Regions from separate parts of the Dendrosporobacter quercicolus genome, predicted to be linked through region 3. Evidence: riboswitches for the same ligand, from Rfam matches in the RefSeq annotation. Region 3 holds a riboswitch; each other region holds the start of a gene.
What was found. Region 3 has a riboswitch for cobalamin ahead of BLR06_RS07690 (hypothetical protein). Riboswitches for the same ligand answer to the same signal wherever they lie in the genome.
Positions count from the first base shown of each region.

Region 1 (2,204 bases), on a different contig from region 3:
TTGCCTTTTTCTTTCGAAAAAACCTGGGAGATCCACACTTACATGGCTAGGGTCAGTGATATCGCCCGTTAGAATGTTTGGCTGTGGCATGCCCCGGTCAATTTTTTTCCAACTTCCTTTAATAATCCAATGGTCATCTTGCCATTTAATCAGAGCATCAGTATTTTTATAATCGTTATTACGTCGCCAACGCATAGCATCAGAAGAAAGGCCTTTTATTCGTTTTCTAATTCCTTCCGTTTGATTATTCAAACTAGTTCTGACATGATCTAGTTCTAGCTTTGCGCTGCCATAATACTGCTGCTCACTCCATCCAAATACCGAAAGTACCTCTTGCTTACTCGAAAATCCCAGATAATTATAGTACTGATCTACCACTGTGGATAAGTACTGATTATAAACAGCCGAATTATCAAAGGCAGAATTAACTTCGTCCACCGTAGCAAAATCTGTATTAACTCCCATATACCCCATATACTCATTAGTCCAAGCAATTTGACTTACTAATTGTGCTTGATAACCTGGCATATATTTTGCGTACGCAGCATCAGACCCCGGATTCTTATATCTAAAATCGCCGTCGCTTTGGTCATGGTTTATACCGACCATCAGACTGCCGCTGCCCAGCGGTTCGGTGATCTCTAAACTGGTATTGTAGCCGCCCCAGGAGCTTTGGCCGACAGAGGCGGAAATATTAGTTTTCTCCGGCTTTTTGGTTACGACATTGATGACGCCGCCCATATAGGTGCCGCCAAAGCGAGCCGGGATGTAGCCGCGGTAGACTTCAATCCGCTCAACATTTTTCACCGGAATGGTGGAAATATCCACCGCCGCATCGCCGCCCAGATTGGACAGCACGCCGTCTACGAATACGCCGACCTGGGCAGCGGTACTGCCGCGGACAGTAACGGTGGTATACTGGCCTTTGCCGCTTACATAGCGCACATGAACCCCCGGCACATCTTTCAGCAGTTCGGGCAGCGTTTTTTGCTCGCCTTTATAATCCTCCGGGCGGATAACGGTCACTGTGCCCGGCGACAGCTTAGTTTCCCAGTCCGGTCGGGGCGCTTGCACCGTCACCGCAGGCAGGGCAAAGTCTTCTGTACTCCACGGCTTGTCACTGCGCAGGGCTTCATTGGCCGCCTGTAGGTCCTCACCGCCCGCCCGCTCCGCCTCCGTTGTTTCCTGCACTTGTTCCTCAGCCGCATAGGCTATCCCGGCGATAAACGGATTCAGGCTGAACGTCAGCGTACAGGCCATACTCACGGCCAGCGCTCTATATGTTAACTTGCTTTGCTTCACAACAAAATCTACTCCTTTTTAACCCCATATGAACTTAAATTCGTAACAAATTGATCAAACATCTAAATGACCGGATAGCTGTCCATCCAGCCCTGCTGCAATAAAAAAACTCCCGTCAGGGGAGTGTGCTTACGCCAGACCGCCGGATTGATTGTCCGCCGGCTTTCGTAATCCCCTCCCTGTCGCTCGCAGGTAAAAGTGGTGATTGTTAAATAGGCAGTTCTCCTGGCTCCGGATCATTGCGCCGCCAAACCTTCCCGGAACTTCCGTTCCAGTGGCATTTATTTGGCCTTGCTCCCCGTTACAGTGGCGGGACCGCGCCGGTTTTACACCGGTCTTCCCTATTAAGCCCCTAAGGGCACCTATTCCGAATATTTTTTTAGCCGATAAAAAACATATAATCCAATCTCATTTATGGTATTTTTTGTAAATTAATTATAGCATTAATGATATTAATTATCAACCATTTCATAAAACACCTTTGCACAAGGGTTCGGCAAACGAAAATGCACCGCTGAGACACAATTTCATTCTACGCAAGCCTGCGCCGCATTAGAACCTTTTTGTAAGCTTCTTTACAGCATAAAGAACTTATTTCAGCTGATTTTGCCCTATTGCGTTGATCCAGCGACTGAGACCGCCAAATTCTCCTTCCGTTTAGGCCGGCTATATCCCCTCCTTTAGCAAAAAACTGGCCACCCGAAAAAAACAAAGAAGCCCCCTGCGCCGCTACACCATCAGGAGGCTTGTCTCACTTCGGCCGCCATACCAGTGCAAAATGCAATCTTCGGGTAAATCCGCCCGATCGCTCGCAGGTAAAAACGGGTGACTGTCGTACAGGCAGTTCGCCGGCGGCTCTGTTCACCATTCACTCCCGCGAAAGCTTCGCCCCGCCGGTCTGC
Region 1 covers NZ_FNHB01000003.1:118,436-120,639, reverse strand. The annotation lists gene BLR06_RS08645 (TonB-dependent receptor) at 1-1,260, opposite strand, end outside; cobalamin riboswitch at 1,501-1,683, opposite strand.
Region 1: it holds a riboswitch for cobalamin, as region 3 does, so the genes downstream of both, BLR06_RS08645 (TonB-dependent receptor) here and BLR06_RS07690 (hypothetical protein) in region 3, are expected to answer to the same signal.

Region 2 (2,204 bases), on a different contig from region 3:
ACCCGCGTTACGACAACATTCCTACTTTTCAAGAACAGGGCGTAGATGTGGTATTTAGCTTCTTTATTGGCATTGGCGCTCATAAAGGTATGCCGGAGGAAATAAAAGCTAAATTGGTCAGCAGTCTTGATAAAACCGTGAATGACCCCGAGTACATAGAAAATATGAGAACGCTAGGCATAGAAGTCAACTATTTAAACCACGAGGACTTTTTTCAAAGATGGCTTAAAGAAACAAGAAGACTTACGAAAGTAGTCGAAGAATCCGGCATTGCTGAAAAAATAGCGGCGCAGAAAAAGTAAGGTGAAACACATAAATTCCTCCGTAATGTGACCAAACATTTTATTGTGTAAATATATCGGAGATTAGAAAGGCGGCACATCTTTCCGATGAAGGCCCGGTTCAGAGGTAGGCAATGTCTTTAGGCAGGTGGGTCCGCGTCTGGTTCGGTGCGGCTGCGCTAGTATTTCCGAAAAAAGCACGCTCAGCAATGTCCTTGCAGGCATCCGGAATGGAGTTTGCCTTTCCTCCTGTCTCATGGAAGGGCTGCAGGGATTAGGCGACTCCCAACAGCAGCGTAAACGATGTAAGTCAATAAAAGAGTTTGACACATTATTACAAAAAATGCTATTATGAAGCAAACATGGCAAAGCTAAATCAGGGACAACTACATAGTGTTGAGACAGGTGCCCGTCAGGGCTTAATAGGGAAGACCGGTGTAGAGCCGGCGCGGTCCCGCCACTGTAACAGGGAGCAAGGCCAAAGGATGCCACTGAGACCCCGCGTCTTGGGAAGGTTTGGTCAAGCGATGAGCTGGAGCCAGGAGAACTGCCTGTCTGTCAATCACCGTTTTTTACCCACGGCGATGGGGAGGCGATTAGAGTACTGAAAACATTGTACTGTTCTTCCCGGCGGATTCAACGCCGGGATTTTTATTGAGTATAATTTATTGCTTGCGATATCTCCTGCTTCTGGGCAGGGGATTTCTGTTTATTGGATCCAAACGCCGCCGCTCAGCTTTGACAGCCATGATCGTTATTTTCAGTAAAGCAGAATCATTATATTTTTTGAGGTGATCATTGATGAAGCGAATTCCCATCATGAAAGGACAGCTGCTGGCCGCCGCGATTGTATGCGCTGTTGCCGCAGGCTTTACGCCTGCCGCCGCTTATGCACAAGAAACAGCGGAAACGCCAGCCCCGGCCGGAGGGCAAAAAATTTCCGAATATACCATGGACAAAGTAGTGGTCGAAGGCAAACAGGACAGGCCGGACAGCCCGGGGGCCCTGGCCGACGGTTTTGCGCTCAACAGCGGCGGTGTAGGGTTTCTAGGTGAAAAAGCGGTGCTGGAGACGCCGTTTACGCAAACCACTTTGAGCAATAAGACAGTAGAAACCTTCGGCGCTCCCGGCCTGCCGCTTGACAGCATTTTGACCAACAGCCCTTCGGTCCAGGCAGCGGGCAGTGTACTGCATAACGACTTTACCTTCCGCGGTTTTCGCGCCAACGGCACCAGTTCATATGTCAACGGCATTCCCGGCATGTTTACCCAATTCAATGCCCCTACCTTTATGATCGACCGGATTGACCTTATTTCAGGCCCGAACGGCGGCATCAGCGGTACGGGCTCACACTATGAATCCAATGCCGCCGGCGGACTGATCAATTTTGTTGCCAAGAAAGCGCCGGAAGAGGCGCTGACGCGCTATACGCAAACCTTTTCCGGCTACGGCTCGTTTGGCGAGTATCTGGACATCGCCCGGCGCTTCGGCCAAGATAACGCCTGGGGCGTTCGGATCAATACCGAGCTGGTGAACGGCGAAACCTCAATCCACGGTGAAAATATTAAGGCCCGGGGGATTTTTGCCAATATCGATCACCGGGATGAAAAAAGCGCCACCAATATACTAACAGGCTACCGCTATATTGAGGTTGAAGGCGGAATGCGGTGGTTTAAATTAGGTTCTGCCGTCACCAAGCTGCCCAAAGCACCGGAATCAAGCGCCGATTACGGGTTTGATGGGATGGTGAAGGCGTCGCGCGGCTGGATTCTGGCCTTGAACCATGAACAAAAAATAAGTGAGGACTGGAAGGCTTTCTTTAATGGCGGTTTGAACCGCAATAATCTGACCAAAAACGTGAGCGGCGTAAACAGCGCCTTTACGATTAAAAATAACGCCGGCGATTATGACTTATATGTCAAT
Region 2 covers NZ_FNHB01000020.1:5,037-7,240, forward strand. The annotation lists gene BLR06_RS18815 (Bug family tripartite tricarboxylate transporter substrate binding protein) at 1-302, shown strand, start outside; cobalamin riboswitch at 668-850, shown strand; gene BLR06_RS18820 (TonB-dependent receptor) at 1,083-2,204, shown strand, end outside.
Region 2: it holds a riboswitch for cobalamin, as region 3 does, so the genes downstream of both, BLR06_RS18820 (TonB-dependent receptor) here and BLR06_RS07690 (hypothetical protein) in region 3, are expected to answer to the same signal.

Region 3 (2,204 bases):
CAGTGATACGACATCCCCAATGAAGGTTGGCGTGTGGGTTAATTTGCTGCATATTGCGCTGGCCTATCTGCTGATCTTTGGAAGCGGGGAATGGGAGGGCTGGGGAATTGCCGGCGCTGCCTGGGCCACAACGATTTCACGGCTGGCTGGTGTTGCGGCGCTTTATGCTTATATTCAAAAATCCAAGGTGGCTTTTTCCTTAGCTCAGGGCTGGGCTGGTCAATTTACCCGGCCGTTGCTGCAGATATCCGGCCCGGCAGTTGCCGAACGTTTGATTATGCGGTTAGGGCAGCTGTTTTATGCCGGACTCATTGTCCGGCTGGGAACAGATGCCTACTCCTCCTTTATTTTTGGCGGAAATATTTCTCAGTTCTCATTTATGCCGGGATACGGTCTGGCGGTTGCGGCGACAACGATTGTCGGCAACCATGTTGGCGCTGACCGCAAGCAGGATGCCTACCGCTATGGCATTGTCATCATGGGGCTTGCCGCTGTCTTTATGGGAGTGATCGGGGTTATTTATTTTATTTTTGCGGCCATGGCCGGCGCCTGGTTTACCAACGATCAAAATGTCATTGACATGGTGACCATCGGACTGAGAATTGACGCCTTTGCCCAGCCGTTTATTGCAGTCAGCCTGGTAATCGCCGGCGCGCTGCAGGGCGCCGGCGATACCAAGAGTCCGATGTACAGTACGATTTCCGGTATTTGGCTAATTCGCGTTATTGGCATATATGTGCTTTGCTTTATCTTTGAGCTGGGGATTGCCGGCGCCTGGCTGGTAAATCTGATTGATTATGTCATCCGGTCGGGGTTTTTGTTTTATCGATTCAAAAAGTTGCTGCATTCTTAGTTAAGGAGTATCGTAGACAGGGACAGTGTCCTTTTTTGGAATACTGCAAGATGCACTTGACAAATGAAACCTTGTTGGATAAGATTAACCCGTAACAACAAATTAAATTTCGGTATAGGCGCCCGCAGAGGGCTTAATAGGGAAAAACGGCGAAGGGCCGGCGCGCGGTCCCGCCACGGTAATGGCAGAGCAGTCCAAGAGAATGCCACTGAGATTTAGCTTGGGAAGGTTTGGATGAGCAATGATCCATAGCCGGGAGAACTGCCTATACATCAGTCACCGTTTGACCTGCGAGCGATGGGAAGGGGATTTGCATAGTTTTAATATATGCTTATTTCGATTCGGCGTGTTTAAAAACGCCGGATTTTTACGTTATGCCAAAAAGCATTCGCAGCGAATGCTTTTTATTATGATTAGAAATGATAAGGTTGAACCCTAACTTAAAGGAGATATTATGTTTAGTGTGAATGAATTGGCCTGGCTGTTAAGAGAAGCCGTGGTTCATTTGATCAGTTTGGCAAGCATTTTTATTTTTTTACGGGTAGCTGACTGGAATATAAAGCACTGGCCGGATTTATCGGTTATAGCGGTGGTTGCGGCAATCATGACAGTTTATGTTTATTATCAATACATTCTGACAGGCAGCATTGTAGTGGCTTCCGAGCTGCTGGCCCTGTTTTCCTGCGCTGTGATTATCGGGATTCACTGGTATTTTCGCTTATCGCTTAATGCTATTTTGGTTATGGTTATTCCGGTTATTATCCTGGTAATGCTGGGAATGGGACTGTAAAGCAAGCTTGAATTGCGGTTTGCAGAGGACAAATTCCGCCATAGATATTGCAAAATCAGCCTTATTATGCCATAATTCTCATATAAAGTGAAAATTTTATATTTGGTATAGGTGCCCGCAGAGGGCTTAATAGGGAAGACCGGTTAAAGGCCGGCGCGGTCCCGCCACTGTAATAGGGAGCTAGTCCGGATATGCCACTGAGGCCATGGGTCTTGGGAAGGTGCGGATGAGCAATGAACTAGAGCCAGGAGAACTGCCTGTATAGCAATCACCGTTTGACCCGCGAGCGATGGGGAGGGGATTTGTGCAGTTTTATTGTGCTTATTTCGTCCCGGCGTAAATTTACGCCGGGATTTATTTATGCGAAAATCAATGTGTACAAACCTCCCCTTAATACAGGGAGGTTTTTTTATGCGCTGATCACATACCGGGTTTATTTTCAGGAATGACGTAACAGGCAGGTAAGCATTTTTTGTATTGTGACAGAGGGAGAGAGACGATGAATTTAAACGTGAAGAAAAAATTTTTACTGGGACTGGTTGTAGGAATATTGGGTCAACC
Region 3 covers NZ_FNHB01000002.1:351,002-353,205, forward strand. The annotation lists gene BLR06_RS07685 (MATE family efflux transporter) at 1-853, shown strand, start outside; cobalamin riboswitch at 953-1,136, shown strand; gene BLR06_RS07690 (hypothetical protein) at 1,308-1,643, shown strand; cobalamin riboswitch at 1,736-1,918, shown strand; gene BLR06_RS07695 (TonB-dependent receptor plug domain-containing protein) at 2,143-2,204, shown strand, end outside.

Region 4 (2,204 bases), on a different contig from region 3:
CCGACTCTTCCAGGCAGCCCCGCAGAATGCCTACATTGATGGCGCTCATTCCGGCCCGGCCCACTTCCTGAATAGTGGATAAAGCTATTTTGGGACCACTGCCCTCCTGCGCCAGCATTTGCTCAGGTCCAAGTGTAACATTGACACAGCTCACATCGCCGGTGTTTGACGACCGCAGCCCGATTTTGTGCTCAACCCGGCCCGAAGTATGGCCTGGTGTATCTTTATCAATCAAAAATGCCGTCATAACTGGCCGGCCTTTCTCATTTTTCCCGGTAATTACCGTCCACAGATCAATATCAGCCACAGCAGCATTGGTAATAAAACATTTTCGGCCATTCAGCACCCATTTGCCGTCCTTAAATTCGCCTGTTGACTTTTGCCCCATAAAATCCGAACCGCCGGTCGCCTCGGTTAATGACAAAGCGCCGATCTTTTTGCCGCTGGCCAGATCAGGCAAATATTTTTGTTTTTGCTCCTCTGTGCCAAAAAACAATATCCCGCCCATGCACAACTGATGCGCCATTACGCTGATCGCCAGGCCCGCCGAGTGCCTGCCCAATTCTTCCAGGCAAATTGACCGTTCAATAAATCCCAGACCGGCTCCGCCATATTCTTCAGGAACAAAAGTTCCGATAATGCCCATTTCACCCAAAAGCCCAAACAATTCGGTCGGACAATAATTCTGTTCGTCCCATTCATGAGCCTTGGGCGCTATTTCCGCCTCCACAAATTCCCTGATCACTTTGCGCAGCATTTCCTGTTCCTCAGTAAGTGTAAACAAACCCATATTCATATCCTTCCTTTCCTTTTGCTCAAAGCATAATTACTATTTTTCATTTACAGCTAGTTTTTCGCAAACAGATCAATCAGTGCTGCCGCCCGGCCTAGCGCTTCATCACCTCCTCAAAAACAAAATCCCTCTCCGCCGCTGGCGAAAAGGGACATTTTTATTACAGGAACCTCAAAATTCCCACGGCAAATAAGCCTGAAAATTTTGAATCTTTCCGGTAATCTCCTCCCCATCGCTCGCAGGTCAAACGGTGATTGTCGAACAGGCAGTTCTTCTGGCTTAGCTTCATCAAAACTCTGCGCCTTCCCGGATCTCTCCAGTGACGTTGTTGCAGATTCTTCAACTATACAGCGGCGGGACCGCGCCGGCTTTTCACCGGTCTTCTCTATTAAGCCCTAAAGGCACCTATTCCGAATGGTATAAAATTTTTTGCAAAAATGCTGCTATAACTTATCCCAAGCCAGTTTGCTGGCTTACAGATCAAACGGTAATTGTCCAACAGGAATTTGACCAAAATCTGTAACTCCCCCCGATTTCTCCGGTGTCGTTACTGCAGATTTTTAAGCCATGCGGGGGAAACGCACCGCCCTTCCCTATTAGCCTAAAATCGCCTGTCGCCGATATTATGAATTTTTTCACATAGCTGGCAATCTGCCCGGTTGCTAATCCGCCAGCTGCTGACTCAGATACTAGCGGTAATTGTCGAACAGACAATTTTTCTGGCGGCCTTTGGCCCCCGGATATCCATTGGCGAAGCGCGCTGGCTTTTCTACCTGTCTTCCCGCTTAAGCACGAAAGGATACCTATTCTGGACATTATGAAATTTTTCACAAAACACCTTACACGCTAAGTATTACACATCAAATCCTAATTTGTCAATATAAATAAGACAAATAATTTAAATTATTATAATATTTTTATTATTAAAATAATTAACCTTTTTTCGTCTGCTTTGCAACAAAACAGACGAAGCTGCATAAAGATTATTTTCGACATTATTCTTTAAAATACGGAAATGTGATATAGTAAATAAGACAATTATTGAGGCCATTTTTATACAAATATTGCCACAGTTAAGAAGGGGGAAAAATGAAGTTTCTTTGGTTAAAACTTGTAGTTTTCAGTCTTGCCTGGGCCTTGATATTGCCTCCTGCGTGGGCTAAAACCATCCTGTATGTACCACTGGATGACCGGCCGGTATCACTGGATTATGCGGCAGACACCGTCAAAGCGGTGGATTGGACAATTTTAACGCCGCCGGTTGATTATCTTGGCGGCCGCAACCGCAATGGCAATCCTGAGCGGTTATGGGAGTGGGTACAAGCCAATGCCGCCTCGGCGGATGCCTTAGTATTGTCAAATGACGCATTGTTGTATGGCAGTCTGGTGGATTCCCGCATACACAGCTTTA
Region 4 covers NZ_FNHB01000016.1:6,349-8,552, reverse strand. The annotation lists gene BLR06_RS18145 (acyl-CoA dehydrogenase family protein) at 1-790, opposite strand, end outside; cobalamin riboswitch at 1,041-1,217, opposite strand; gene BLR06_RS18140 (DUF4127 family protein) at 1,883-2,204, shown strand, end outside.
Region 4: it holds a riboswitch for cobalamin, as region 3 does, so the genes downstream of both, BLR06_RS18145 (acyl-CoA dehydrogenase family protein) here and BLR06_RS07690 (hypothetical protein) in region 3, are expected to answer to the same signal.